DNA from 3 places in the Serratia sp. 25CWL12 genome. Region 2 is predicted to be linked to each of the others. Evidence: predicted binding sites of a transcription regulator. Region 2 holds the regulator's gene; each other region holds the start of a gene.

Region 1 (10,429 bases), 1.4 Mb from region 2:
GGTGCCTTGGGGCAACGTTATGCCACCATCGCCTTTGGTGCGTTGTTAATTTCTATCTATACCATGCTCGGCACATCAATGTATGATACCTGGTATCAGCAACCTATTCTGCTGCTTATCGGTGCCATCGGGTATAACCTGCTGGCTCTGCTGGGGCATTTACTTTTTCCCATCAAACCATTACAGGAAAACCTGGCCCGCTGTTATCAACAGTTGGCGAACTATTTAGATGCCAAAGCCAACCTGTTTGATCCCGATGGCGAATACCGTGACGAACGCCCTTGGTTAGAAGTTGCCATGGCCAACAGCACGCTGGTGGCGATGCTTAACCAGACCAAAACGTCGCTACTTACCCGGCTTAAGGGTGACCGAGGTCAGCGCGGTACCCGCCGAACGCTGCACTATTATTTTGTGGCGCAAGATATTCATGAACGTGCCAGTTCTTCCCACGTACATTATCAGGCGCTGAGTGAACAATTCCGCCACAGCGATATTCTGTTCCGCTTTCAACGTCTATTGACCATGCAGGCCCGTGCATGCCAGCAATTGGCTCAATCAATACTGTTGAAGCAAAAGTACCTGCATAATCCGCGTTTTGAACCGACGTTTAACCGTATAGAAGAAGCCTTGCTCCGGGTTACGGTGACACCAGAAAACAGTGACTTACTTCAGGCGCTTTCGCACCTGCTGAAGAATTTGCGCGCTATCGATGCACAATTGGCCAATATAGAATCAGAACAGAGCCAGATCCGCCGACCAACAGAAGAAGATACGCTATCGGATGAGCGAATTACCGGATGGAGTGATATTCGCTTGCGTATCAGCCGCCACCTGACACCACAATCCGCCCTTTTTCGCCATGCCGTGCGTATGTCCTTGGTTTTATGTGTGGGTTACGCATTGATTCAAATTACCGGTATGCAGCACGGTTACTGGATCCTGCTGACTTGCTTATTCGTTTGCCAACCTAACTACAATGCCACCCGTAGGCGTCTGGCGTTACGCATTGCCGGTACACTTGCTGGTATTTTGCTCAGCTTGCCGATCCTCTATTTTGTTCCTTCCCTTGAAGGGCAAATGATGTTGATTGTCATCTCTGGCGTTCTATTCTTCGCATTCCGCACCGTACAATATGCCCACGCCACGATGTTTATCACCCTGTTAGTCTTGCTCTGTTTTAATCTGCTGGGAGAAGGATTCGAGGTCATGGCCCCACGGGTCTATGATACGTTGCTGGGCTGCGCCATTGCCTGGGCGGCAGTGAGCTTTATCTGGCCTGACTGGAAGTTCCGTCAATTATCGTCCATCGTTCGTAACACACTGAACAGCGATTGCCGTTATCTAGATGCTATTTTGGTGCAATACTATCAGGGCAGAGATAATAGCTTGCCCTATCGCATTGCCCGCCGGGATGCCCATAATAGTGATGCAGAGCTGGCTTCGGTGGTATCCAACATGTCAGCCGCCCCGAAAACAGACAAAGATATTCAGGAAGCCGCATTCCGCCTATTGTGCTTAAACCACACACTGCTGAGTTATATTTCTGCCTTGGGCGCACATCGCGATCGCCTTGATAATAGTACTGTACTTGATTTGCTCAATGATGCCGTCTGTTATGTCGATAGTGCATTACACCATGCGGAACAAGACCACCCGCGTCTGACACAAGCATTAAAAAACCTCTCTGGGCGTATTGAAATGCTGGTTACCGCACCAGAGAGCAAGGAACACTTGGTGTTGCAACAAATTGGTTTGGTTCTTGAGTTGCTGCCTGAATTAACACGGCTCAGCGCACAAATCGGCAAAGAGAATTAATTATTAACCGCTTGAATATAGGCTCTTCTACCCCATTGCGCTTCAAGACAGGAAGCCGCCGCAGTTTCCTCGAACCAGGTGGTTAATGTTGCACGCTGTACGTTGGGCAAAGCAGCATGATGGTATCCAGACATCGCGCCAGCCAGTGCCAGTAGCACTTTCACCCCCAGGTTTTTATGCCGTTGTTGCAATTGTAGGTAAGTCCGCTTTGCGCCCAGCAAGCGTAAGTCATAGCTACTTTGTATGCCCACTTGCCAAAGTAAGCGTTCCATTGCCGCATCAATATTCGGCAAATCTTTTAACCGCCCTTTACTCCGTCTTTTTACTTTTATCTCTTTACGAGACTCATGTAATGCCTGGCTGGCCAGGATCAACAGTTCGCGGCAATCAGCCCATAATCCGTCATCGACTCGATAATAACGCATCGTCATCGGTGCTCCGCGTTTTAAATACGTCATGTTCACCATTCCCCGTGCACGGAAAGCCGGCTCCAGCGTTTCTGTCGCACGCAAGTACAACTCCCCTTCTGCAATAACCGCAAACATCGTGCCATCAGCAAGTAATCCGTAACCACCAAATTGCGAACGTGTCGTAATTTTCCCCAAGGCAGCAAAGCAGATTTTTGCCTGTACTATTCTTTTTGCGGATCTTCCATTCATTAAGTCCTCCTTTAATAAGTAAGCAATATTACCCAGTCCCATTCACTCGACAGAGGCATCTGCGACGAGTTGAATGACCCGGATATCACATTCACTGTTGAAATAAACGTAACCGGAACAACTAATTAAAGAAAATACGCATTATCACGACAGCTGCCAATCATAAAATGCAGTAGTGCGAGGAATGATCTCAATTATGCGATGCGTTACGAAAATTTGTGTTGATCTTCTGTGTTTATATCTATACTGTATATAAACACAGTAATGGTGCAGGGGAATACACAATGCGTACTCAATCACTTAATCAAAGCCACTTCAGCCAAGTCCCTTTGCCTGCAGGTCAAACTGTTGCAAACGCCAAGGATGACAAAAAAAATGGCCTTATCAGTGAGCTGGTCTACAGTGAGCAGCAATCCGTTGTCACCCAGTTACTGGTGCCGTTGCTGCAGCAGCTTGGTCAGCAATCACGTTGGTTATTGTGGCTCACCCCACAGCAAAAGCTCAGTAAATCCTGGCTTCAGCAGGCTGAGTTACCGGTCAGTAAGGTGGTACAACTGAGTCAGATATCGCCACTCGCCACTGTTGATGCCATGGAGAAAGCGTTACTCACTGGAAATTACAGTGTCGTTCTAGGTTGGTTGCCTGAATTAACTGAACAAGACCGTATAAAATTAAGCCGGGCAGCAGAATTGGGGAATAGTTACGGGTTTATTATGCGCCCACAACGCGATACTAATTCCCCCCACCGGCACCATTCCACTCTAAAAATTCACTCGCCTTTATACCATTAAGTCATTTTAAGACTTTTCTTGCATTCTCCCCCTGGGAATAATTACCCAGGGAATTGGTGCACAAAATGTGACCAGATGCACTTTTGCAATAAATAATTCAACAAAATAAGCCCTATTCTTCCTTGAATGTGTTAAGAAATGTGTCTAATCCAATATTTTTTAGAGCATCAGCACATCACGCTTGTAACTTTCGCGCCAAGTTGTAAACTTTACTCTGCTAAGATTGTTATACACGCCAGTAATACTGGTAAAATAACAAATGAGTGCTAGAATCTTGGCGCAGGAATTTTAAACCAAAGGCATAACATAGCGTTAAGCTCATTGCCTATTTGGATGATAACGAGGCGTAAAAAATGAAAAAGACAGCTATCGCATTAGCAGTGGCACTGGCTGGTTTCGCTACCGTAGCGCAAGCCGCACCAAAAGATAACACCTGGTACACCGGTGCTAAACTGGGTTGGTCCCAGTACCACGACACTGGTTTCGTTGATGGAGCTATAGGTAACGGCCCTACTCGCGATTCTCAACTGGGTGCTGGTGCGTTTTTCGGCTACCAAGCTAACCAGTACATGGGTTTTGAAATGGGTTACGACTGGCTTGGTCGCATGGCTTACAAAGGCAATGTGAACAACGGTGCGTTAAAAGCCCAAGGCGTTCAACTGACCACTAAACTGAGCTATCCGATCATGAACGATCTGGATATCTATACCCGTTTGGGTGGTATGGTTTGGCGTGTAGACTCCACCGCTTACTTCGGTGGTAACATCAATGAGCGCGTATCTGGTGATGATACCGGTGTTTCTCCACTGGCAGCCATCGGCTTTGAGTATGCTCTGAATCAGAACTGGGCTACTCGCCTGGATTATCAATGGACCAGCAACATCGGTGATGCACAAACCGTTGGCGCACGTCCAGACAATGGTCAGCTGAGTGTTGGCGTAGCTTACCGTTTTGGTCAGGATACAGTGGCTCCAGTTGTTGCTCCAGCACCAACTCCAGCACCTACCGTTGAAACCAAGAAGTTCACTCTGACTTCTGACGTTCTGTTTGCCTTCGGTAAATCAACGCTGAAAGCAGAAGGTCAACAAGCTCTGGATCAACTGTACGGTCAACTGAGCTCACTGGATCCAAAAGATGGTTCTGTTGTTGTTGTAGGCTTCACTGACGTAGTAGGTTCTGCTGAATCTAACCTGCGTCTGTCTGAGCAACGTGCCCAGAGTGTTGTCAGCTACCTGATCTCTAAAGGTATCCCAGCAGACAAGATCACTGCACGTGGCATGGGCGAAGCTAACCCAGTTACCGGTGACAAGTGTGGTTACCGTTCTGGACGTGCTACTCCAGCACAAATCGCTTGCCTGGCTCCAGATCGTCGTGTAGAGATCGAAGTGAAAGGCATCAAAGAAGTGGTATCTCAGCCTCAAGGCTAAGTGTCAACTTCTGATAAAAAACCCTGCTCTGCAGGGTTTTTTTTTCTGATTTTAACTCAGATTTTTCATTTCTAACCGACTTAGCCGTTATCCTTACCCAAAATCGCTTTTAAATCTTGTTTCAATAGTGACATCTGGCTGGCATATTTATCTTTGTGTTCAGCATCCTCGATCAATTGAACAATGGTTTCCGACAAAGTAAGCCCTCGGCGCTGCGCCAGAGCGGCCAACCGCTGCCAGACCAGAAACTCCAGATCAATAGACTTTTTACGTGTATGCTGATGTTCTGAATTAAAATGGCGCTTACGCCGAGCACGAATAGTTTGCTGCATCCGGTTAGTTAACGCCAGATTCATATGCTCATTAATCCATGCCAGTACTTTTACTGGTTCATTTTCCAGTTTCAGCAATTCAGCAATGGCTTCTTGAGCAGCGCTGATTTCAAGGTAGCGCGTGATCAATTCACCTTCACGGTGCTTTTTCACCAGATATTTCCATTTCCAACCGCTCTCCAGATTTTCCAATTGCTGATATTTCATGGTGAACTCTTCTGTGACCGTGTAACTTTAGTAAGCATAACAGTTTTATAGCATTTTTCCCCGGCCAATAAACTCTTTTTAGCCGTTTTTTTAGACAGTCACCTCGCAATATCAAATTCCTCACACTCAGCCATGACTGAGCATGTATCAAGCTGACATATTCTTGTATAATCCCCTATTCACTTATTATTTGACGATTACATCTAACACTTTGACCATTAACCGACTTGAATGGCAATCTCTGTTGCCTAGTGCTGCGCCTTACCAGGCTATCTTTGAATCAGCTGCTCAATTGGCCCCTGTCGCCTTTGCTGCTATCCAGCCTCGTCTGGAAAATTCGCTGGCTCTATTTCTGCACCCTCAATCTCAGCCATGTTTTATGCTGTTAAAAGCGCAAGAAACCCATGAGCATCTTGCGCTGATCGCCAAAGTAACAAAACAGCTGCAACCTCCCTATATGATTAAAGGCAGCCGCTATGTGATTGCAGGAGGTAAAGCCAACATTGAAACTGCAGTTAATGATGATGAACCTTTTGCCGCTCATGGCGACTGCATTTTTCAGCAATGGATTGAGCCTGAACAGTTGTTTGGTTGTGTAAGAATTTATAACGGTGAAATTAGCTTACAGCCAGGTTTAATTCACCAGGCTAACGGTGGGGTGTTGATCCTGTCAGCTCGAGCTTTGTTAGCACAACCGCTAATGTGGCTACGTCTAAAACAGATGATCATTCAGCGCCAATTTCAGTGGTTTGCTGCCGATGAAACCCGGCCATTACCCATTTATATCCCCCCCATGCCATTGGCGTTACGCCTGATTATCGTCGGTGATCGCCATAGTCTGGCTGATTTTGACGATATGGAACCCGAGTTATGTGAACAGGCTGCCTACGGTGAGTATGAAGACGATCTGCAACTTACCGAACCCGATGATATGGCGCAATGGTGTGGTTACATCAATAGTATTATTGCCGACCAACAGTTACCTCCGTTGGCTGCTGATGCCTGGTACCCACTAATGGTTCAAGCGGTTCGCTATTCTGGTGATCAGGGTAATTTACCCCTCTCCCCATTATGGATTAGTCAGTTGCTTTCTGAAGCGAAACTCTACACTCAGGAACAGCAGATCACCGCTAACACGTTGGAAGTAGCACAGAATGCCCGAGAGTGGCGTGAAAGCTATCTTGCCGAGCGAATGCATGACGATATTGAACTGGGTCAAATCATTATCGATACTGAAGGTGAGGTCATCGGTCAGATCAATGGCCTGTCGGTACTGGATTATCCAGGGCATCCTCGGAGTATGGGTGAACCATCACGCATCAGTTGTGTTGTCCACTTGGGCGATGGTGAGTTTACCGACGTTGAACGTAAAGCCGAACTAGGGGGCAATCTGCATGCTAAAGGCATGATGATCATGCAGGCTTTTCTGGTTTCTGAGCTGGCACTGGATCAACCACTCCCCTTTTCAGCGTCAATCGTTTTTGAACAATCTTATGGTGAAGTTGATGGCGACAGCGCATCGTTAGCTGAGCTTTGTGCGCTGATCAGCGCCCTGTCACAGCAACCTCTGACACAACAGATTGCAGTAACCGGCTCTGTGGATCAATTTGGCAATGTGCAGCCCATTGGTGGTATCAACGAGAAGATCGAAGGTTTCTTCGAAGTTTGTCTGCGCCGAGGCCTGACAGGACAACAAGGCGTCATTTTACCCATATGCAACGTGCGTCATCTTTGTCTACGAGCAGACGTCATCGAAGCGGTGCGTAATGAACAATTTCATTTATGGGCGGTCGACAATGCAGGTCAAGCGCTACACTTATTAACAGGATATCCCTATAGCGATGAGCAGCAACCGAGTTTACTGGCGGCTATCCAAGAGCGCATTGCACAGGTGAATTCACATGAACGACGTCAATGGCCATGGCCGTTACGTTGGCTTAACTGGTTTAACCACGGCTGATCGGAGTTGTTCAGCGTACACGTGTAAGCTAATCTGCATCCTTCATTAATATAAGGCTGACTGAGAACATGGTAGATAAACGCGAGTCCTATACAAAAGAAGACCTTGAAGCATCAGGTCGTGGTGAGTTGTTCGGTGCGGGTGGTCCGCCGTTGCCAGCAGGTAATATGTTGATGATGGACCGCGTAATTAAAATGACCGAGGACGGCGGTAGTCATAACAAAGGTTATGTTGAAGCTGAACTGGATATTAATCCTGACTTGTGGTTCTTTGGCTGCCACTTTATTGGTGATCCGGTAATGCCTGGCTGCTTAGGTCTGGATGCCATGTGGCAACTGGTAGGCTTCTATCTGGGTTGGCTCGGTGGTAAAGGTAAAGGCCGTGCATTAGGCGTAGGTGAAGTGAAATTCACTGGCCAAGTCCTGCCAACCGCCAAGAAAGTCACCTATCGCATCAACTTCAAACGCGTTATCACCCGTAAATTGATTATGGGTGTAGCGGATGGTGAAGTGCTGGTTGACGGCAAGGTGATCTATACAGCTAACGACTTGAAAGTGGGCTTATTTCAAGATACGGAAGCTTTCTAAACAGAAACCTCCGCCTAAGGCGGAGGTTGTTCTTTCTTACAGAGAGCCGCTTAAGCGGTCACAGCCCTGTCTTCCATAGCTTGTCGCCACCCTCCCAGCCAATTAGCCCGAGCGTCTAAAGATTGATAGGGGCAATGCTCCCTTGAGCGCCCGACAATACCTGCTTGATAACCTCTCGATTGAGCCCGCTCCAGACGATCTCTTTTCTGTCTTTTCATGCCTCGTTTCCCTCATTTTTACACTGCTGGAAAGAAAACACATGCCTGTATAAAATACAGTCACATTTAAGAAATAGCGCTATTTTGCTGGAAGGTCAATGTGCAAATTTAACAGCAATGTCATATTTGTGAGCTATGCACGAAGAATTTGCTAAGTGGCTGATAAGTCTAATATGGTTGTAATATCATGATATAAAACAAAAAACCCGGAAAAGCATGGTATGCCTTACCGGGTCTGCGTTAAAACACTTTGTGACAAAGGAAATTAGAGACGCGTAACCTGCGTGGCGATCTCTTGAGCTTCCTGCAACCAGCCTTGAGCCAAGGTACGGACCAACGCATCATAGCCATCCTCACTTTGCTTCAATTCCAGATTGAATGGCTGCTTAATCAACTTACCTTGATAACTTAGCACCCATTCACCGCGAACAATTGCCCTGCCATCATAGCGGCCATGAAAACCGTTAATAGTGACATTAAGTACCGCCTGCTCACTGTTCATCGGTTGTGATGAAACCACCCATCCCGGCAACGCACCACCCAGATTGCTCAGCAGTGTCTGCTGTAACTGCTGATCCAACGGACTGGCCCACAGGTTATTCTGCCCCATCACAAGTTGCACATCGTTAGTCTGATATACCACCCCATTTTGGGCCAGAAAATCCGCCACATTGACATGCTCAATCCATAGTTGGCGCGATGGTAGCGTGTTGCTCACCGGTACCGGCGTACCTAACGCCGGTAACTGATAGTAGGTTTTACTTGGCGTACTACTACAGCCACTCAATAACAATACCAGGGCGAACGTAATCCATTTCATCATTTATTGGCCTTCTTCGGCTGAGGGTCATCACTGCCCGCGGCTTCAAATACCAGGGCATTACTCTTATCGTTCAAAGTGCGAAGCACCGGTTGCAACTCACGCAACACCTGATCCAGCCGTTGCATATCTGCCACCATCTTGTTGTAAGCCGGTGAACCAGGTTGGAACCCTTTCATACTGCGACTCAGTTCCTGCAACGTTTTCTGCATATCTGCAGGCAATGCCTTCATCTCTTTACTGCCGATGATGTCATTAAGCGACTGGATAGTCTTCTGCACTTCGCGCATGGTTTTCTGGCTTTCGGACAACGTTTTAGTGGCTTCATTGATCATTGGATTGAGCGGCAATGCGTTGATCTTATCCAACATCTGCACCAGTTTCTGTTGGATTTGGGCCAAACCACCATTGGTTGTTGGTAACACCGGATAACCAAAGAGCTCATGCGGCCCTTTCCACGGCTTCTCTTGCGGATAGAAGTCCAGGTCGATAAACAGCGAACCCGTTAACAGGTTAGCGGATTTCAGCGATGCACGCAGACCTTGAGACTCCGTATCCTTGAGATACTGCGCAATATTGAAGTTATTTCCTAACTGCTGTTTCAAGCGTTCAGGCTCAATATGAATCAGCACTGGAATACGGAAATCACTATCAAGCCGCTGCTGCATTCCCTCTTTGTAGAACGGTACTTGCCCCACCGTACCCAGGCGAATACCACGGAACTCTACTGGTGCGCCCGGCTGTAAACCACGCACCGATTCAGAGAAGAACACCAGATAATCCTGGTGGATGGTATACAGAGAATCTTGAATACTGCGCTGATTGTCGAATAACGCAAAATCCACCATCTCTTTAACCTGAACTCCTCGTTCCCAGCCTTCCGGTACATCAAAACTGACACCACCGCTAAATAGCGTCGCCAGTGAGCCCATTTCCATGCGCATTCCCTGGGCTGACATATCAAAAGCAATGCCACTGTCCTTCCAGAAGCGCACATTGCTGGTGACCAATTGGTCATAAGGGGCAGCAATAAAGAGTTGATAACGCATAGAGCGTAACTTGGGATCGAAATAACTGGTTTCTACCGAGCCAACACGATATCCGCGGAACAACACCGGATCGCCCGCCGTCAACTGACCCGCTCGCGTACTATCAAGCACGATACGCAACCCTTTGGCATCGGGGGGAGCCAACGGTGGAGCATCCAACAGTTGAAAATGGTTTTGCCCCTCCTTGCCTTTGCTACCAGGTTGCAATTCGATATAGGCACCGGAGAGCAAAGTACCCAATCCCGATATCCCATCACGACCAATCTGCGGTTTCACCACCCAAAAAGCAGTGTCGTCGTGCAACAGTTTTTCCATATCATCATTGAGGCGAGCCTGTATCACCACTTTGCTCAGATCATCGCTTAGCGAGACACTTTCTACCGTTCCCACATCAACACTACGGCTCTTGATCTTGGTTTTCCCCGCTTCCAAACCTTCCGCTGAAGTGGTAATCAAAGTGACTTCCGGCCCCTGATGGCTGAAGTGGTAAAACAGGATCCACGCACCAATCAATGCGGTAACAATAGGAACAATCCATACCGGCGACCAGCGTTTGATCTTTTC
Region 2 (10,429 bases):
GGACCGGTAGTGGTGGTACGCAACAGTGTTTCCAGGCAACTGGTGCACAAAGTAAGTACCGTCTTGGTAACGAATGTGAGACCTATGCGGAATTAAAGCTGGGTCAGGAATTGTGGAAAGACGGCGATAAGAGTTTTTATCTGGATTCAAACGTCGCTTATAGCGTTGATCAAGCCAATGATTGGGAATCCACTAACCCTGCTTTCCGTGAGATCAATGTCCAAGGCAAAAACCTGATTGCCGCACTGCCTGGCGCCAACATTTGGGCCGGTAAGCGTTTTTATCAGCGCCACGATGTCCATATGATCGACTTCTACTACTGGGATATTTCGGGCCCAGGTGCAGGTCTGGAAAATGTTGATCTCGGTTTTGGTAAGTTGTCGTTTGCGGTGACGCGTAATACTGAAGCGGGTGGGTCAGCCGCTTTTGGTAACAGCACCACACAATGGTATATCAATGACAGCGGTAACATCGCTTCGCGCCAAGTGGATAATCGGGCTGATGTATATAACGATGTCTACGATGTGCGTTTGGCTGGGCTGGAGACCAACCCAGGCGGTACCTTGGAGCTTGGTTTTGACTATGGTAATGCCAGCACCCGAGACGGTGTTGACTTGCAACCAGGCGCGTCGAAGAACGGTGTGATGACAACGGCTCAGCATACACAGAGTATGTTCGGTGGCTTTAACAAGTTTGTGGTGCAATACGCGACAGACTCGATGACTTCATGGAATACCGGCCACAGCCAAGGTGGCAATGTCAATAACGACGGCCATATGCTACGTGTGTTGGACCATGGTGCCGTTAAGATGGGTGAAGATTGGGAAATGATGTATGTGGCCATGTACCAGAACATTAATCTGGACAACAACAATGGCACGACATGGTATAGCGTCGGTGTACGTCCGATGTACAAATGGACCCCAATCATGAGTACCTTGTTTGAAGCGGGCTATGACAACGTTAAGTCGCAGAGAACAGATGATCGCAATGGTCAGTATAAGTTGACCTTAGCCCAACAGTGGCAGGCCGGTGACAGCATTTGGTCGCGTCCCGCATTGCGCGTATTTGCGACCTATGCCAACTGGAATGAGAAGTGGGGCTATGACAATGGCGTAGCCACTTATGATGGCGGCCGTGGCACAGATAATGAAGTCACCTTTGGTGCGCAATTCGAAGCCTGGTGGTAATCGGTTAAACAGCCGCTCTGAAGGGCGGCTGTCTCCAGTGTCATTAAGTCTGTTTAGCTGATATGGCTATTCTTGCCAGTTGCCTGTCAGCTTCTTTGTCTCTTTTTTGAAAGGGCCATAATAATGAAAAAGAAGATACTCGCTTTTTATCTGTCACTGTTTTTCAGTTCTACTTTTCCAGTCGTGACACAAGCTGCCGTGTTTAATGCATCGGCTGATGTGTCTGTTGCTCCGGCTATTTCCCAAGATGCTCTGCAAAAGTTACCTTGGCATCCGATTGTGCCGCCCGCGAGTGAAACTTTTAAGATTACTGCTGCAAACCCACAGATTAACCAAGGGGATATACAAGGTTCGGTGGCAGCATTTACATTGCCTGCTGACCGCGGTTCTCTTGAGATTACGCTGAGTAGTTTGGTTAATGATCGCAGCGTTTTTGCACCTAGCGTTTTGGTCTTGGATGAGCAAATGCGCCCTGCGGCTTTTTATCCCAGCAGTTATTTTCCGTATGAACGTGCTGGTGTGATGTCGGGCGACCGCTTGGAGGGTACCATCAAGTTGACCCCTTCTTTGGGGCAGAAGCAAATTTACCTGTTGGTATACACCACTCGTCAGGATTTAGCCGCCACCACAAAGCTTCTTGATCCAGCCAAGGCTTACGCCATGGGGGTAGGTAATGCGGTGCCTGATATTCCAGACCCAATTGCTCAACATGGCACCACTGGAGAACTGCATCTGAAGGTCCGCTCTGAGCAAAATATGGGGAGCGTCATGATCGGGCTGCCGGTGACCAGTTCTAACGCCCCTGCACCCGTGGTTGTGGGTTCTAATACCCCAACGGCTGCCACCACATCGGCCCCGGTAACCAAAGCAGTCGCGGAGCCTATGCTTAACGATACCGAAGCCTATTTCAATAATGGTATTAAGCAGGCGGTTAAGGCAGGGGATATCGATAAGGCACTGAAACTGATGAATGAAGCCGAAAAATTAGGCTCAACCACAGCACGTAAAACGTTTATCAGTAGTGTGAAAGGCAAGGGGTAATACCCGACACTGCCGATGTTGGCTTGATGATTGGTGTGCCCTGGCACACCTTTTTTCGTTATTACGCCCCGGATTTCTTATCATCCTGTTGCGGTGCTTTTCCCCTACCGATTTTCACCTCCCCGACAACAGGCCATTGCGACGAGGCACTCTCTTGGTGATATCTCACATTGAAAGTAGGCAAGTGATACCGTGCCTCAGGCGAATCGGCCTGTTGATTTCAAATTTCTGCGTTACAATGGCAACTTATGCCTGAATTCCTGTCACTTGAATAACGACGGGAATATTAGCGATACTTATCATCTAAAGCGCTGCCACCTAATGTAGTTTCTGGCATGGAGTATAATCATGTTTGGCACAAGGGACTCTATCTTGCCGGCGATTGAGTGGCTGCCTGAGTCCTCTTCAATACCTGCCGCGGTTGATGACTGGTTGATGGAGTTAGGGTCCATGACACGCCGTTTTGAACGTCACTGCACGCGTGTGCAGGTTGAACCTCAGCGTGAATGTTTTGTCACTGCTGGCCAATTGGCGGAGGAGACAACGCATTTACCCTGTAGTGAGCGTTACTGGTTACGTGAAATCCTATTGTTGGGTGACAACCAGCCCTGGCTGCTGGGTCGAACGCTGATTCCACAAGAGACTCTGACTGGGCCGGATCAGGCTTTGGTTGATTTGGGGACGTTGCCACTGGGTCGTTATCTGTTCAACAGCCCTAACCTGACCCGTGATTATATCCATATTGGGCAGTATCAGGACCTGTGGGCTCGGCGTTCCCGTCTGTGTTTGGCGGGAAAACCGCTGCTGCTGACGGAGCTTTTTTTACCCGCATCACCATTGTATGCAGTGGAACAGGGTGCACCAGCATAATAAGGGGAGATGAGTGTTGGAAGTGAGTGTGATTCAAAACAAATGGCAGGCTTATTGCCATCTGATGCGCATCGATAAACCTATCGGCGCGTTATTACTGTTGTGGCCTACGCTTTGGGCGCTGTGGCTGGCTGGGGAGGGTGTTCCTCAATGGCCGATATTGCTGGTTTTTGTCTCTGGTGTCTTTTTGATGCGTGCTGCTGGTTGTGTGGTGAATGATTATGCGGATCGTGCATTTGATGGCCATGTGAAACGTACAGCAGGGCGTCCGCTGCCCAGTGGGCGAGTCAGTGAAAAGGAGGCCAAAATTCTGTTTGTCTCCCTGGTGTTGGTCTCTTTTTTGCTGGTACTGACACTCAATGCCATGACCATCTGGTTGTCGCTGGCCGCGTTGGCTTTGGCTTGGATTTACCCATTTATGAAGCGGGTGACCAGTTTACCGCAAGTGGTGCTCGGTGCGGCGTTTGGCTGGTCAATTCCGATGGCCTATGCGGCAGTGAGCGAAGCGTTGCCATTGGTCTGCTGGTTGCTGTTTTTGGCCAATATTTGCTGGACGGTGGCTTACGATACCTTGTATGCCATGGTTGATCGGGATGATGATTTAAAGATTGGTATCAAATCCACGGCAATACTGTTTGGTCGCCATGACAAGTTGATTATTGGTCTGCTGCAGTTCGCCACGCTGCTACTGATGCTGTGGGTCGGTTATTTGATGCAGTTGAACGGGGTGTTTTACTGGTCGCTGTTATTGGCTGGGGTGCTATTTATTTATCAACAACAACAGATAGCTAACCGTAACCGCGAGGCGTGCTTCCGGGCATTTATGAATAACAATTATGTTGGTTTGGTGTTGTTTATCGGAATTATGTTCAATTATATCGGTGTCGTGGTTTAATAAATTTGGCCACCTGATGCAGGCAGAAAGGCATCCATGGGATGCCTTTCTGCGCTGATTACTCTTCTTTTAGCGCTGCTTCTTGCTCTTCTGGTGCCATTAGCGTGTTGGTCTCTTCTAGCATACTGACGCTTTCGATGGTCAACTTGATTTCTGGAGTAATCAAATCGCTCAGTATGGTGTAGACCTCCAGCGTATGCTCACGAATAGCATCGCCACTATCATTGATATAGCCCTCTTCACGTAATGTGGCCACTAACGTGGAGAATACGGCTTTATCGAAGAACTCCGGCGCATTGATACCATGCAGAACCGATAGACGCTGGGCCATAATGCGGCTCTCTTTTTCCAACGCCCCCCGGTTGATACTCGGGTTGGCGCTAAGGAGTGACATGGTGATGGCATAACGTTGCAGGGTTTCACGGACACCGGCAGCTAACAGTTGCAATGGACGGATTCGAGCAGGGTTGAGTACCAGTTCCTCGCCTTTATCACAAATCAATTGCTGACGCGTCAACTCATCAATCAGTGGTTGCAGTACCTCTGACAGTTGATCTTTGTCGTAACGCAGGAACAGTTCCGCCTTTAACATCGGGTAGATCAGACTCACCTGGCGTAACAGCTCAACGCGCGATACTTGACGGTGATGCATCACAATAGTCGCAATCAGGGAAGGCAGCACTAACATATGATGAATGTTATTGCGGTAGTAGGTCATCAGCACCGCTTGCTCACGCGGCAGAATAATAATGTCGCCAATATTGTCCTGCTCTACTTCAAACTTACTCATGCTTAAAGCGTGGTCCAGCAGTTGCTCAGGAGTTTGAGCAGGGGCGGTGGCATCGGGCGCATAAGGCGCGTTACGCATCAATTGCAGATAGCATTCCAACTGTTCAAGCAACTGTTCACGGGCTAACGAACGTTGGCGAGAAGCCAGTAACGCTGTGCAACACAGGTTCATGGCGTTGGCCGCAGCGGCATTGTTGATCCTTACCATAATTTCGCTAGCCAGACCGTTTACCACCGGCGTCAGCCAGACTGGGCGCTGCGATTCTATCGGATCGATGGATTCACGCCATTGAGGCGCCTGTTGATTGAGATAGGAGGTCAATGGAATGGGTTCGCCAAAGTTTACATACCCTTGGCCTAGATTGCGTAACTTACGCAGCCCACGAAGCATCTGCAGCAGGCCCTCTTTTTCTTTGGTGGCACCACGCAGTTCTTTGGCGTAGGTACCCACCTCCATCACATGCTCATAACCGATATAAACCGGGACCAGGGTAATCGGGCGGGTACCCCCCCGTAACATGGCTTGAATTGTCATGGATAAAGTGCCGGTTTTCGGCTCCAGTAACCGGCCAGTACGAGAACGCCCACCCTCAACAAAATATTCTACCGAATAGCCTCGGGTGAATAGTTCACCAAGGTATTCACGGAAAACCGTAGAATAAAGTTTGTTACCTTTAAAGGTACGACGGATAAAGAATGCCCCCAAACGGCGGAAAATCGGCCCGGCAGGCCAGAAATTGAGGTTAATCCCTGCGGCGATATGCGGGGGAACCAGCCCTTGGTGGTAGAGCACATAGGAAAGCAAGAGGTAATCCATATGGCTGCGGTGGCAGGGGACATAGACTATCTCATGACCATCTTGTGCCAATTGCCTGACTCGTTCGGCCTTGGTGACATTAATACCCTGATAGAGGCGGTTCCAGGTCCAACTCAGGACGCGATCAGAGAGACGTACCGCTTCATAAGAGAAATTAGCCGCGATCTCTTCCATTAAGGAAATAGCGTTCTGTTGCGCTTTTTCGTAAGAGATCTTCTTGCTGCGAGCTTCATCTTCTACTGCTTTCTCAATGGCCTTGGAGGCCAGCAGCTTATTGAACAGATCCTGACGAACAGGCAGACTTGGCCCAACGGCGGCCAGGAGTTGGCGAGAGAAATGCATCCGCGCCACGCGCGCCAGTTTTTGTGCAATGGTTTTATCTGTACCATGTTCGGTTGCCATACGGCGTAAAGAAACGGTGTTGGAGAAGCGGACAAAGCTATCGCGGCCCAACCAGAGTATGGCGAAGAATTTTTGCACACCGTTTAGCAGGCGCAGGTGGGGGGCACCCTGCCCTTCACGACCAGGGGAGCGACCAAACATCACTGACACCGGTAACATTTGGATATCAAGGTCTGGATTACTGCGGTGAAGATCCAGATAATCATGGAACAGTTTTACCGACTCTTCTTTCGGTGTGTAGTAGCGAAAGACGCGTGGCCCTTCATGGATAAACACATGGCTGGGCAACACGGAGCCATCGATTTCAAGTGGCTCAAGGGGGTCGGGCAGATCCTGCGCCAGACACTGGGTACGCAGAGTGAGTAAATCTGCCTTGGAATTATAAGGCAAAACATACAAAATCGGCCTAGACGGATCCAACCCTAACTCCGAAATAGGGTCTGAAGGGATAATTTTACTTTTTACCAAAAACTTAAGTGGTAAATTCAATAGGTTATAATAAATTTTACGCCAACCTGACATAACGACCTGAAGCCTCTTGTTAGCAATTGCGCTGAAAGCATACCAGAAACCGTGTAACAGGTCTGTGGTATTGAAACGATGACCTACCTTGTGAGATGAAACATGGCAAATCAAATTACTGGCATGACACGTATTATTAAAGCTGTTGGCTATTCATATAAAGGATTAATTGCAGCCTGGCGCAATGAGGCTGCTTTCCGCCAAGAACTGGTGGTGGCCGTGGTGGCTATCGTACTGGCGATATGGCTTGATGTGGGGGCGATAGCGCGCATTTTATTGATCGGCTCCCTGGTGCTGGTGGTGATTATTGAAATTATCAACAGTGCGATTGAAGCGATCGTTGATCGGGTGGGAACTGAATATCATGAGCTTTCCGGGCGATCGAAAGACATGGCTTCAGCCGCGGTTTTTCTGACGATTTTGTTGGCGCTGTTTGTCTGGATCTCGGTGCTCTGGGATCACTTCGCCTGACGAGTAAACCGATGTCATGGGGTGCGATCAATCTCGCTAATCCCTGATTTTTATTTATGAATTGATTCCCAATCCTGGTTTACCTGTATATACTCACAGCATGACTGTATAAACAAACAGGGGGCGGAATGAAAGCACTAACTACCAGACAGCAAGAGGTCTATGATCTGATTCGCGATCATATTTCACAAACGGGCATGCCACCAACACGTGCCGAGATCGCAATGCGCCTGGGGTTTCGCTCACCAAATGCGGCAGAAGAGCACCTGAAAGCTCTGGCCCGCAAAGGTGTTATTGAAGTGGTTTCCGGGGCTTCTCGCGGTATCCGCTTGCTGATGGAAGAGGAAGAAGGGTTACCTTTGGTTGGCCGGGTGGCGGCGGGTGAACCCTTGTTGGCTCAGCAACATATTGAAGGGCACTATAAAGTTGACCCGAGCTTATTCCACCCTAGTGCGGATTTCCTGTTGCGCGTCAGTGGGATGTCTATGCGCGATATTGGTATTCTGGATGGCGATCTGCTGGCGGTGCATAAAACTCAGGATGTGCGTAACGGCCAGGTGGTGGTGGCTCGTATTGAAGATGAAGTGACAGTAAAGCGCCTGAAGAAACAGGGTAATATTGTTGAGTTATTGCCAGAAAACAGTGAGTTTCAGCCAATAGTGGTGGATTTGAAGCATCAGAATTTCACGATTGAAGGCTTGGCGGTGGGCGTGATCCGCAACGGTGACTGGCTCTGACACCTCTTTTTTGTCATGTTATCTAATCAAATAGGTATATCGCCTCAATAGCGGGGCGATATTCTGTCCATGTCAACAACTCTACTTCTGCCGTCGGAATAGATCGCAATGCGTTTACTCGCTACCTTCACCAGCCCTGCTGACAAAATACTGTGGCGTCTGGCATTGCCAATGATCTTTTCCAATATCACGGTTCCTCTGCTTGGTTTGGTGGATACAGCGGTTATCGGCCATCTTGATAGCGCAATTTATCTTGGTGGGGTAGCGGTTGGTGCAATGGCGACCAATTTCCTGTTTATGTTGTTACTATTTTTGCGCATGAGTACCACCGGGTTAACGGCGCAGGCGTTAGGGGCAGGGGACCCACAGCGCTTGGCGCGTACTTTTATGCAGCCGTTGCTGTTAGCGCTGTTGATTGGCTTAACCATAGTGTTACTCCGTGGCCCACTGATCTCGCTGGCATTACATATTGTCGGTGGTGATCAAGCGGTATTAGTACAGGCTAGACGGTTTCTGGAGATCCGCTGGCTGAGTGCCCCGGCAGCACTGGCGAATATGGTATTGCTCGGCTGGTTGCTCGGTGTTCAATATGTGCGTGCGCCGGTGGTGATGCTGATAGCGGGTAATCTGCTGAATATCGTGTTGGATATCGTGCTGGTGATCGGCTTGGGTTGGGGTGTCTCGGGGGCTGCCACGGCAACGGTGCTGGCGGAGTATGCCACACTGCTGTTGGGGTTATGGCTTGCTTGGCGGGTATTATGTTCACGTGGCATCTCATTAGCGATGTTGCGGCATGCCTGGCGCGGTAACTTACGTCGCTTGTTGGCACTTAACCGCGATATCATGCTGCGCTCACTCCTGCTGCAATTGTGTTTCTCTTCGTTAACGATTTTTGCGGCGCGCATGGGGAGTGATGTGGTGGCCGTCAATGCGATATTGATGAGTTTGTTAACATTTACCGCCTATGCTTTGGATGGCTTTGCTTATGCCGTTGAGGTCCATTCCGGTTACGCCTATGGCGCAAGGGACGACCGTCAATTGCATGCGATATGGTATGCCGCTTGTCGCCAGGCAGGTATGCTGGCACTGGGCTTTGCCACGGTTTATCTGTTTACCGGGCCTTATATTGTCGCGGCTTTAACCTCATTACCGCTGTTGCGTACCTTGGCCGGTCACTATCTTCTCTGGCAAGTCGTGCTGCCTGTGGTGGGAGTCTGGTGTTATTTACTGGATGGTATGTTTATTGGTGCCACCCGTGGCACTGAAATGCGCAACAGCATGGTGGTGGCAGCAGCGGGTTATGGGCTGACTTTATTTACACTGCCACTATTAGGTAATCATGCGCTATGGCTGGCTTTGGCTGTATTCCTGGCATTACGTGGTGTTGCGCTGGGGTGGATATGGCACCGTCATCAGGTGCGTGGTACCTGGTTTTCACTCCCTGCCAAGGGTGAATAAGGTCACCTGTTTTACTGCGGTTTGAAAGGAGTGTGAACTCTCTATTTTTTCTTTATCACTATGCTGTGATCATGCTGGCAACTGTGTTTGTGGTTACAGGCTTCTATTTCAACACAGGCGGAGCATAACCCATGTGCTTCAACCACACTGTGGCGTAAGACAAAACCTGATTCCAGGGCGAGTTTCTGTAGCGTTTCTTCCACACCCTCTGTCGTCCGTTCAGTGACTTGCCTGCAGCGATCGCAGATAAATAGCGCTGAGGTGTGCATCGGCTGTTCGAAGTGATGGCACAGTACGTAGCTGTTAGCAGATTCTATGCGGTGAATAAACCCTTGCTCCAGTAAGAAATCCAGTGCTCGATAGACGGTGGGCGGTTTGGCCTGAGGTTCTGCGATACGTAACAGATCCAGTAGATCGTAAGCACTGATGGCTCCGGGTTGTTCAGTCATCAGACGTAACACTTCCAGCCGTTGTGGGGTCAGCCTTACATTGCGCTGCTGACAGAGTTGTTCAGCCTGCGCGAGTAGCTTTTCCTGATTGGTTGAGTTCATCGCCAATATCCCGGTAGGTGAATAGGCGCTGATTTTATCATATTCATCGGCAATCGCCGAGAGGTGCCTAGGGGAATAACAAGTATCATGACGCGTTTGCCGGACTAACATAGCGGTTAGCGCACTTGGTTGGTTAACTGGCAATGATTAATAGCTAAGATTATTAGAACCCATCATGATGAAATGATGATTAACAGAGCGGTAACTTCAGTGGTAACGGGGAGGGATTGATTTCCGCACCGAAGATAGGCACGGAAACAATATTGATGCGGGATTATTTGATGCCCATTGAAGTTTTCATTTGAGCCATCATATCAAGACCTTGCTTGCAAGCTGGATCTTGTTGTTCTGTAGGCATGGCAGAGATCTGTTGCTTGGCCTGTTCCATCTGGGTTTTTAATGCTTCCATTTGCTGTTTTGCCGCGTCATTGGTTTCAGACGCTTTGGCAATTAACGCATCAACTTCCTCAACATATTTTTTACATGTATCGGTCATTTCACCAGCAAAAACGGAAGAGGACATAGCTAACAGGCTGCACGCAAGAATTAATTTTTTCATCAGTAACAATCCAATTATTAATATTTCATCCTAACCATCCCAATGATGGTGAAATAATTATCTAAAAAAGTTGTTCATAAAACAAGCAGATGCCAGGATTATTATTTTGCAATATGTACTCATCAGA
Region 3 (10,429 bases), 500 kb from region 2:
GAGCGTGTGCGGGGTATCTCGGAGGTGCCAGGACGCGGTTACAAGGATGACAGCGTGACGGTGGTGAGCCGCGATAGTTGGATTGTGCGTCTGGATCTGGTGGCGGACGAGTATTACCACACCGAGCCGGTCAAACGTGCCCTGGTGCGCTACCCGCTGAAAATTGTGCGTTGGGACCAGAACCCGGAGGCCAACCCGTTTGGTCTGGCGCTGGATTGCTACGCTGATATCCCACAACGCCTGGAAGCGGCCCCGGTCGCGCCGGTGGAGAAAAAAGGACTATTTTGATGCGTATAAGACATCGTCATTATCTGCCGCTGTACCTGGCGTTGCTGGGAGCGGTAGGCACATTGGTTGTCCCTCTGCCAGTTGCAGCGGTAGAGTTGATGAAATGGGAGCGCATTCCGCTGCAGGTACCGCTGACCGTGAGGCAGGAGCGCATTGTGTTTGTGAACAAGAATGTGCGCGTGGGTTTTCCGCCTGAATTGAACGGCAAACTGCGGGTACAGAGTAGCGGCGGGGCGGTCTACCTGCAGGCGAACAGCGCCTTTGCCACCACGCGGCTACAACTGCAGGACGTGGAGAACGGCGAACTTATTCTGCTGGATGTCACCGCCCTGGAGGGCAAACAGGTGCGTGAGCCGGTGAGCGTGGTTTACCAGGGTGAAGTGTCCAGTGCCACCGCCAGCGATAACACTGTGGTCAGTGGTGAAACGTCGACCACAACCAACAGCAAGGCGTCCGATAGCTCGCCACGGTTCACCACCCCGTTGCCGATTGCGCTGACCCGCTATGCGGCACAAAGTCTGTATGCGCCGTTGCGCACCCTGGAGCCGTTACCTGGCGTTCATGCCATTTCACATGGATTGCCGTCGACCCTCACCTCTTTGTTACCTTCAGAGCCGGTCACGGTGCGTCCGTTAGCGGCCTGGGGTGTGCAGGGGTACAACGTGGTGGCGCTCAAACTCACGAATCAGCGATCGGGGAAGGTGGTTCTCGATCCGCGCCGCCTGCAGGGCAATTTCACGTCGGCCACCTTTCAACACCGTTGGCTCGGCGCGGCAGGCACCCCGGAGGACACCACCACACTGTACCTGGTGATGGAGGGCCGTCCGGACGCAGCGTTCCTGCCCGAGCCGGTGATGCCAGTGGTGAAAACCAAGGGCAAGGTGCGGAGTCCCTCAACCTCTGCTCCGGCAGGAGGAACCCCTCATGCAAATTAAATCCAACACCCTGCTGAAAGTGCTGGTGCCAGTGGTGCTGTTTATTGCCGTAACTATCGGGGTGAAGTCCTGTGGTTCGGGCAACGCCCCGGCAACTTCGGCCCCCAAACCGAATACGGTGTCTGATCTGACTCAGGAAGAACTGCAAATCCTCGGCATCGAGGGGGATACCCCGGAAGACACCTTGCGCACCCTGGTGGGCCGTTTGAAGGTCATTCAGGACAAGCAAAATAGCCTTGAGAGCAATAACGTGGCGTTGGCGGAAGAGAACGCCAATCTCAAGCGCAGTGGGGAGAACGTTGATAACCGTATCCGTGATGCGGTGAATGCAGCAAAGCAGGAAGAAGGTCAGGCCCGGCAAAAACTCCAGGCCGAGCAGCAACGTCTGGCCGCGCTGATTGAGAGCTTGAACAATACGGGCGTTACAGGCGGAAGGGCTGGACAGACAACATCTGCCGGTGCATCCGGGCAGGGGCAGGGTGATTTGCCGATTGGCCTGGGCCTGGAGGCCGGGGACGGTGCGGTGGGAACGGTAAGCGGTGGCGTGATATGGATTGAGCCGCAGGACGCGGTGCAGCTCGATCGCAACGGTAAACCCATGATTGGGGCTGCAGCCACCGGCACCGCAGCGGGCACCGGCAGTTTCCAGTTTCCCTCTTCCTTTGCCAGTCTGGATGACAATGAAATCAGTCGCCAGAAGGCTGAGCTGGACCGGGCGGCGAAAAATCAGCAGGCCATTGAGGAGGCGACCCCGGTGTATACGTTGCCGGAGAATGCCACCCTGGTAGGGAGCCGGGGCATGACGGCCTTGCTGGGCCGGGTGCCGATTGATGGCAAGGTGACCGACCCGTACCCGTTCAAGGTGCTTATCGGCAAAGAGAACCTGACTGCCAACGGCATAGAGTTGCCGGACGTGGAAGGGGCGATTGTCTCCGGTACCGCCACCGGTGATTGGGTACTGTCCTGTGTCCGGGGCGACGTGCATTCCATTACCTTTGTCTTTGCCGATGGCACCGTACGGACCGTGCCGTCACCGGCCAAATCCAGCGATGGCAGCAATGGAAAGACAAACGCGGGCAGTATTGGCTGGCTGTCTGATGAAAACGGCGTGCCGTGCCTGTCCGGGGAGCGCAAGTCCAACGCCTCCACCTACCTGCCGACCTTGTTTGCCCTGTCCGGGGCTGGAGCAGCGGCGGATGCGATGGCCAACAGCCAGACCACCACCTCGGTGGACGGGACCACGGTCACCAGCACCTTGACCGGCAGTGCCGGGCAGGCGGCGTTGGGTAAAGCGCTGTCGGGTGGCACCAACGAGTTGGCGACCTGGGTGAAGGCCCGTTACGGCCAGATGTTTGATGCTGTGTATGTGCCGCCAGGCGCACAGGTGGCGGTGCATATCACCCGCCAAATCCCGATTGATTTTGAGAAGCAGGGCCGCAAGGTCCGGTACGAGTTTGATATTCGCCAGCAGCATGGGCTGGATTGAGGAGAATGAAATGAGACAGCGACTGTTACCGTTCCTGTGCCTGGCTGCCTTACTGAGCGGGTGCAGTACCACCAAGGATGAAATGCTGCCGCCGGGGGATTCCACCATGTTGGAGCTGTGGCAAAACAAAGGCTCGTCGGCACGGACGGCCACCGAGGCCCGCAGCACCTTGCGGCGTGGGCTGACCGAAGAAGACCGCGCCGCCCTCCAGGCCATTGAGGAGAGCTATACCCGGACGGCGGAAAACGAAATCCAGCAGGTGTTTCCGCGCCTGCCCAACCCGGATATGGTGATTTACATCTACCCGCACATGGCCGGGAATGCCCCTGCGCCGGTGCCGGGTTATAGCTCGGTATTCCCGTTTTACAGCCAGGTGCAGTATGCGCTGCCGGGTGAACGTACGGAGGCGTTGTAATGTTCTCATTGTTCAACAAGAAGAAAATCGGCAAGCAGGCACCCGCTATGCCGGATGACGACCAAGATACGGTGGTGTTGGCGCGAGAGCCGCAGGTGAAAACCGGTAAGTTGACGGTGGCCGAGGAAAAGGCGCTCTACCCGAACAACCCGACGTTTGTGGATTATCTACCGTGGGCTGAGTATTTGCCGCGTAGTCAGAGCCTATTGCTTGATGATGGGGTGTCGGTAGGCGCGGTGTTTGAGATTGTGCCGGTAGGCACCGAAGGGCGCACCCCGGAGCGGTTGGAGGAAATCCGTGATGTGGTTGAGGATGCTCTACAGGACAGTTTCGACGAGCGGGACACGCATCCGTGGGTGATACAGTTTTTCTGCCAGGATGAGACCGATGTGACGGAGTATCTGGATAAACTGCGCGGTTATGTCAAACCCTGGGCACAGGGCTCTGCGTTTACCGAAGCTTACCTCAGCGAGATGGAACGGCACATGCGCGGTATTGCGGTACCCACAGGGTTGTTTATCGACAAGGCCATCACCGGCGCACCCTGGCGCGGTCAGCAACGCCGTACCCGGATGGTGGTCTACCGTTATGTCAACCCGGTGGTGCGTGAGCCCCATGCGCCCGAAGAGGCGTTGAATCAGGTCTGTGAACGTCTCTCGTCAGCGTTGGCCGGTGCCGGTGTCGTGGCGGCACGTCAGAATGGCGAGCAGATCCATGCCTGGTTGCTGCGTTGGTTTAACCCCAGCCCGGACTGGATAGACAAAGAGACGCTGTACCGCACCGCAGCGCATCAGGATGAGGTGGGGGTGTTGCCAGTGCAGAATGATTTCAGCGAGACGGTGCTGTTCTCTCCGCCCCGTTCGGACGTCGAGCGTGGCGTGTGGTGGTTTGATGAGGTACCGCACAAGGTGGTGACCATTGACCGGCTGCGCCGCGCCCCGACCGTGGGGCACCTCACTGGTGAAACGAGCAAGGGGGAAAACATCAATGCCTTGATGGATTTGATGCCGGAGGGCACCGTGGTCTCGCTGACCCTGGTAGTACAGCCTCAGGACGTGCTGGAAGAACGCTTCAACCACCTGGCCAAAAACGCCATCGGTGAGAATACCGAGTCCGAGCGGGTGCGGGAAGACTCGGAGACCGCCAAGCGTTACCTGGGCGAAAAGCACAAACTCTACCGGGCCAGCATGGCCTTTTACCTGAAGGCACCGACCCTTAAGATGCTGAACGCCCGCCAGCGTGACCTGACGGCGGTATTGCTGAATGCCGGGCTGCAGCCGGTGAAACCGGAATACGACGTTGCGCCTCTCAACGGTTACCTGCGTGCGTTGCCGATGTGTTTTAACCCGATGCATGACAAGAAACACTGGTACACGCGCCTGACCTTCGTGCAGCACTTGGCCAACCTGCTGCCGGTGTTTGGTCGTGACACCGGCACCGGCCATCCGGGCTTCACCTTCTTTAACCGGGGCGGCGCACCGCTGACCTTTGACCCGCTCAACAGCCTGGATCGCTCCAAGAATGCCCACCTTACGCTGTTTGGCCCCACCGGCTCAGGGAAGTCTGCCACGCTCAACAGCCTGTTCGCGCAACTGGTGGCCATCCACCGGCCCCGACTGTTTATTGCCGAAGCCGGTAACTCCTTCGGCTTGTTTGCTGACTACTGTGAAGAACTGGAACTGAGGGTAAACAAGGTGAGTATCAAACCAGGGTGTGGGATTTCTCTGGCTCCGTTTGCCGATGCCTGGCGTCTGATCGAAGAGCCTACTGCGCCTGTGCGCGAAGAAGAACTCAGTGACCGTATTGAGACTGAGGACAGCGACGACAATGACGACGACGAGCGGGACATCCTGGGTGAACTGGAAATCGTGGCCCGGCTGATGATCACCGGTGGGGAGGCCAAAGAAGAAGCCAAGCTGGAGCGTGCCGATCGGGGCATGATGCGTGAAGCTATCCTGGTGGCAGCAAAAACGGCCTATGGTGAAGGGCGGCAGATGATCACCGGCGACCTGCAGGCGGCGTTGTACCAGTTTGCTTCAGACGAGGCTCGCCCCGAAGTGCGCCGTACCCGGGCGCAGAACATGGGTGAATCGCTGGGCGTGTTTATGCAGGGGTTCCTGGGAGAATTGTTCGATCGTCCAGGTGAAAACTGGCCTGAGGCCGATGTGACGCTGATTGACCTTGGCACCCTTGCGCGGGAAGGGTATGAAGCCGCACTGGCGGTGGCTTACACCTCGCTGGTGAACACCATCAACAATATCGCTGAGCGTGACCAGTTCCTCGACCGGGAAATCGTGTTTGCGACCGATGAAGCCCACATGATCACCACCAACCCGCTGCTGGCCCCGTTCGTGGTCAAGATCGTGAAAATGTGGCGAAAACTCGGGGCCTGGCTGTGGCTCGCGACGCAGAACCTGGAGGATTTCCCCGACACTTCGAAGAAGATGCTCAACATGATTGAATGGTGGTTATGCTTGGTGATGCCGCCGGAAGAGGTGGAGGAAATTGCCCGCTTCAAGAAGCTGACGGCAGAGCAGAAGGCGATGTTGCTGTCGGCCACCAAAACCCCGCGTTGTTATACCGAAGGGGTGGTGCTGGCAAGCCGCATCGAGGCGCTGTTCCGGGCGGTGCCGCCGAGTCTGTATCTTGCGCTCGGGATGACCGAGAAGGAAGAGAAGGCGGCTCGGCGGGCGATTATGCAGGCACAGGGGGTGTCGGAGTTAGCAGCGGCGAAACAGATAGCCCACCAACTGGATGTGGCTCGCGGTATCGCTAAGGCGGCGGAATGATGCAATTGAAAAAGACGGTACTGGAGATAATCACCGGTGACGGTCAGGAAGGCGGGGTGCTGTTTGAGGCCCCGCCGCAGGGCAACCCGCGTATCAGTGAGGCCCACGCCGGGCAGTTAGCAGAATTATGCGACCACATCCGGGGACGTACCCCGTCAGTACTCACTATCACCTGCGCACCGCACCGGGTGGGGCATCACAGTTGTGTCGCAGTGACGTTGGCGGGGACGAGTAGCAGCGTCAACCTGTTGTTGACGATCACCGGCACGCTACGTTGGCCAACCCCGCAGGATTATGCCCAGGCTCCGCGCTGGTATATCAATCTTCCGGATGCGGTTGATGCGGTGTACCTGGTGACACAGTTGGCGGCACGGTTGGGTATAAAAACGGATTAGTCGGTCGGGTACCCGCCTGTTCTGCATGTTCATAAGTCGGCCATCGGGCCGATTTATTTTTAGTCTCCGTCGAACACTGGCCCTCTGTCATTGCGCGTATCCCCTGTTCTTTGTTCATGCATAAACAAATTGGTAACACTACTGCCAGTTTCTGACACTGTAACGAGAGATACTCCCCCATGTTATTCACTGCAACCTAAGGACGCTTTAACATGAATGATGCCAAAATCACCCTCTATACCCACCCGATGTCTCGTGGTCGCACGGTGCGCTGGTTACTGGAAGAGTGTGGTGCCTGTTACGACACCGTGGTACTTGATTACGGCCCCAGCATGAAAACCGCCGAGTATCTGGCCATGAACCCCATGGGTAAGGTGCCAACGCTCACGCATGGGGACACGGTGATAACCGAACACGCCGCTATCTGCACCTATTTGGCGGATCTGTTCCCTGAAAAGCAACTTGCACCTGTGCTCGGCAGCCCGGAGAGAGCGGCATATTACCGCTGGCTATTTTTTGCCGCTGGCCCCTTGGAAGCGGCTTTCACAGGCAAAGTGCTCGACCAGTTGGCTCCCCCTGATAAATCGTTCACGGTAGGTTACGGCAACTATGAATTAACAATGGACACCCTGGAGTTTGCTATTAAACAGGGTCGGCCTTACTTGTGCGGTGAGCAATTCAGCGCAGCAGACGCCTATCTGGCGGCCTGTATTCACTGGGGTATGCATTCCGGTGGCATTGAAAAGCGGCCAACCTACGAACACTACATCGAACCCATCCTCCAACGCCCTGCCTATATACGCGCCAGCGCTATGGATGACGCACTACTGGTCCAACATCCATTCCCTGGCTAAAGCTGATATTGCACGCTAGCCCGTTACCCCGCCCGAACGGCTTGAGCCAAGTCAATTGCGTTTGGTTTTATCATTCGGGCTATACGGACGTTGGCTGTGTCCCTTACTCACTCGCTCAATGAGTCTCGCATGCTTCGGGATCGGGGTACGCGGCGGTCAAAACTTGCCTTTCCAGTAACAACCACCTGTCCCTAGGTACGACAGGTGGCACGAAAAAACTGTCGTCAGGTCTGCATCTGGAGTAAATACGATAGGCTTATTCATGATGGCTTCCATTACAGCTTTTGCCTTCGCTTCACTACGGACCAGAAAAAACCGTGGGTCAATACACCCTTGCCAAAGGCAAATCGCTGATCCTGGTTGTATATGCGGGAGACAACATTTCGCGCTTCATCGTCCATACCTGCTCTGTCCCCTGTCCGGCAAACCAGATTTTGGCGCGGCCTGATTGGTTGATGCGGTCTAAAACCCCCATCAACTGCTCGCTATTAGGCTGTGGTTTGTACTCATCGAACAGCCCCAACTGCGCCACGCCGTGGCTGAAAAAATCTTGCAGCATCACGCCCCCTTTTTGGTATCGGTGGCCGGGTTGCCAAATCGCATCCAGGCAGCGCAACGCGGTGGCGATGATGTCGCGTGTATCTTGCGTGGGTATGTTCAACTGCACGTTGGCCGAATTGCCGTAATAAGGTTCATGGGGGGAGAAGGGGCTGGTCTTAATCCAGGCGCTCACGTGCCGACAATACTGGCGTTCTTCGCGCAATTTTTCCGCCGCACGCGTTGCGTACATGCAAATCGCCTGGTGCATGTGCTCGTACTCCGTGATGCGATCGCCAAAAGAACGGGAACAAATGATCTGCTGCTTGGTTGCTGCAAATTCCTCAAGGGCAAAACAGGGTTCGCCGCGCAATTCCCTCACCGTTCGTTCGATCACCACGCTGAAATGCCTGCGGATCATCGCAGTATTGGCATCGGCCAACTGCAGCGCTGATTCGATCCCCATTACCTTCAGCTTTTTCGATATCCGCCTGCCGATGCCCCAAATCTCTTCCACGGGCACCATGGCCATCAGCTTACGTTGCCGCGCCAGATTGGAGAGATCGACAACGCCACCGGTTTTATCCCACTTTTTGGCCGCAAAATTGGCCAGCTTTGCCAGCGTTTTGGTTTGAGCGATGCCAACGCCCACCGTCAGCCCCGTATCCTTTAGAACGCGGGCTTGGATCTGCCGCCCAAAGGTTTCAAGCTCAATGCAATGACGCACGCCGGTCAGATCGAGAAAGCTTTCATCAATCGAGTAAATCTCAATACGCGGTACCATTTCCTCCAGGACGGTCATCACTCTGGCAGACATGTCGGCATACAGTTCATAATTGCTACTGAAAGCGACGCCTCCGGCACGCTCAAATTTTTCTTTGATCTTGAAGTAGGGGCCACCCATTTCAAGCCCCAGCAATTTTGCCTCTTTGTTGCGGGCCACCACGCAACCATCGTTATTCGACAGCACCACCACGGGCCGCCCGCGTAAGTCTGGCCGCCATAGTGTTTCGCAGCTTGCATAGAAGCTGTTTACATCAGCCAGGGCGTACACTATTTCAGCCTCGTGATGGTCGATACCACGACCCCAACGATTTCCATTCCATCGCCACCGTCATAAAGCGGTATAGGCTGGTATTTAGGGTTCATCGGCTCAAGCTGGGCAACTGGCCGCAGACATAGCCGCTTGACGGTGAATTCACCGCCGATACTGGCAATCACAATGTCGCCATGCTCAGCGGTGATACTGCGATCAACCACAAGCATTGAACCATCTGTGATACCGGCCTCGAGCATGCTTTCACCAGACGCCAACAGGAAATAAGTGGCGTTTGGGTGGCTGATGCAATACTCGTTCAGATCGATGCGCTTGTGTATGTAGTCCTGTGCCGGGGAGGGAAAGCCAGCAGGCACCTTGTCAGAGAAAAGTGGGACTTTAAGTTTTATCGGGGTTGGCGTTGGTAATGAAATTTTCATAGCACGACTCTTCACTGTTTTTATATACAGTATAGGTGTGAGGAATGGCGGGCAAAAGATGAATTTATTCGGTGAATGGTATGAGATTGATCGCTAAGGAAAGAAAGTTTCTTGCTGCTGCCCCTCCCGATGTTCAACCCTAGACAACATCATGAAGCCGGTACGGGGCAGCGTTAACTGCTATGTAGTGGCGGTTTAGGGGATTTCAACTGCCGGTATTGCTATTGCCATTTGAAGTGATTAACGAACGTTTTATAAACACGGCTTTCGCCGTTTGCGAGCCAGGATATGTAGCATGTGGCTGTTATGTGCCAACAGCGGACATGCCTTTCGGTATCCCACTTGGAATTTGAGTGGTGTATTTAATCCAGCTTGCTGCTAAAAACGCTCCGTACCTTGTTAGACGGGTTTCCCCTTATTTGTCGCCTGCTTGAGTAGCAGTTGTACCTGTAAGTTGTTGTAAGTTTTAAAGAAGTGGTGTAATGTTTGTACATTAAATTTACAAAAGCGGGTTACCTCGTACTTAAATACGGTTCGACCCGCCGAATAAACGTTATATGCTAAAGTGAGTACTAAAATATTTCAATAATTTGATTTGTAAGGAATGTGATGAATAGCAAAGGTTCGGAATGGAATAGGTGGGACTTACATTTTCACACTCCATCCTCGTATGACTATAAAGATAAGACAGTTTCAAATGTCGATATCATCAACGAAATGAAGAAAAATTCTATAGCGGCGTTTGCTGTTACCGATCATCACGAAATTGACATAAATCGATACAAAGAACTTAAGGCGTTGGGTGAAAGGGAAGGAATCACAGTTTTACCTGGCATCGAGTTTCTTTCGGATGCCAGAGGCAGAGACCCTGTACACTTTATCGGTATATTTTCTGAAGATTCGAATATAGAACATATTTGGGGGCAAATTAAGCACAAAACAGATATCTATAAAGTGGATTCGGAGGACCGTAGAAAAAATCAAGTTTATTGTGATCTTAAAGACACAATAGAATTGGTAAAGGATTTAGGCGGAATTGTCACAATACATGCCGGCGAAAAGAGTGGAACTGTAGAAAATATTACACATTCACTCCCGCATGGAACCGCTCAGAAAACAGAAATTGCGAAGGCCGTTGATATATATGAGCTCGGCAATGAAAGTGACCAAGAGGGTTACAAGAGGAATGTTTTTCCCAAAATCAGTAAAATAATACCAATGATTATTTGCTCTGATAATCACAATATTCGAAAA

Evidence for each region. The regulator LexA, encoded in region 2, represses DNA repair genes until DNA is damaged. The targets are predictions, from matches to a motif close to TNCTGTATGTACATACAGNA.
Region 1: a site for LexA is predicted at 2,719-2,738, ahead of sulA (SOS-induced cell division inhibitor SulA). Genes of this name have one in related genera too.
Region 3: a site for LexA is predicted at 9,188-9,207, ahead of umuD (translesion error-prone DNA polymerase V autoproteolytic subunit). Genes of this name have one in related genera too.

The regions. Positions count from the first base shown of each region.
Region 1 covers NZ_CM147698.1:1,483,537-1,493,965, reverse strand. The annotation lists gene yccS (YccS family putative transporter) at 1-1,815, shown strand, start outside; gene ACX9GV_RS06585 (TfoX/Sxy family protein) at 1,812-2,474, opposite strand; gene sulA (SOS-induced cell division inhibitor SulA) at 2,759-3,265, shown strand; gene ompA (porin OmpA) at 3,619-4,692, shown strand; gene matP (macrodomain Ter protein MatP) at 4,773-5,231, opposite strand; gene ACX9GV_RS06565 (AAA family ATPase) at 5,443-7,191, shown strand; gene fabA (bifunctional 3-hydroxydecanoyl-ACP dehydratase/trans-2-decenoyl-ACP isomerase) at 7,260-7,778, shown strand; gene rmf (ribosome modulation factor) at 7,829-7,996, opposite strand; gene pqiC (membrane integrity-associated transporter subunit PqiC) at 8,262-8,819, opposite strand; gene pqiB (intermembrane transport protein PqiB) at 8,816-10,429, opposite strand, start outside.
Region 2 covers NZ_CM147698.1:44,525-54,953, forward strand. The annotation lists gene ACX9GV_RS00180 (maltoporin) at 1-1,190, shown strand, start outside; gene malM (maltose operon protein MalM) at 1,314-2,231, shown strand; gene ubiC (chorismate lyase) at 2,580-3,101, shown strand; gene ubiA (4-hydroxybenzoate octaprenyltransferase) at 3,118-3,996, shown strand; gene plsB (glycerol-3-phosphate 1-O-acyltransferase PlsB) at 4,055-6,526, opposite strand; gene ACX9GV_RS00205 (diacylglycerol kinase) at 6,629-6,997, shown strand; gene lexA (transcriptional repressor LexA) at 7,126-7,734, shown strand; gene dinF (MATE family efflux transporter DinF) at 7,843-9,192, shown strand; gene zur (zinc uptake transcriptional repressor Zur) at 9,234-9,743, opposite strand; gene ACX9GV_RS00225 (DUF5339 domain-containing protein) at 10,018-10,302, opposite strand.
Region 3 covers NZ_CM147698.1:543,003-553,431, forward strand. The annotation lists gene ACX9GV_RS02465 (PFL_4703 family integrating conjugative element protein) at 1-288, shown strand, start outside; gene ACX9GV_RS02470 (TIGR03749 family integrating conjugative element protein) at 387-1,223, shown strand; gene ACX9GV_RS02475 (TIGR03752 family integrating conjugative element protein) at 1,213-2,709, shown strand; gene ACX9GV_RS02480 (TIGR03751 family conjugal transfer lipoprotein) at 2,720-3,124, shown strand; gene ACX9GV_RS02485 (conjugative transfer ATPase) at 3,172-5,913, shown strand; gene ACX9GV_RS02490 (hypothetical protein) at 5,910-6,308, shown strand; gene ACX9GV_RS02495 (glutathione S-transferase family protein) at 6,521-7,162, shown strand; gene umuC (translesion error-prone DNA polymerase V subunit UmuC) at 7,485-8,753, opposite strand; gene umuD (translesion error-prone DNA polymerase V autoproteolytic subunit) at 8,753-9,175, opposite strand; gene ACX9GV_RS02510 (TrlF family AAA-like ATPase) at 9,785-10,429, shown strand, end outside.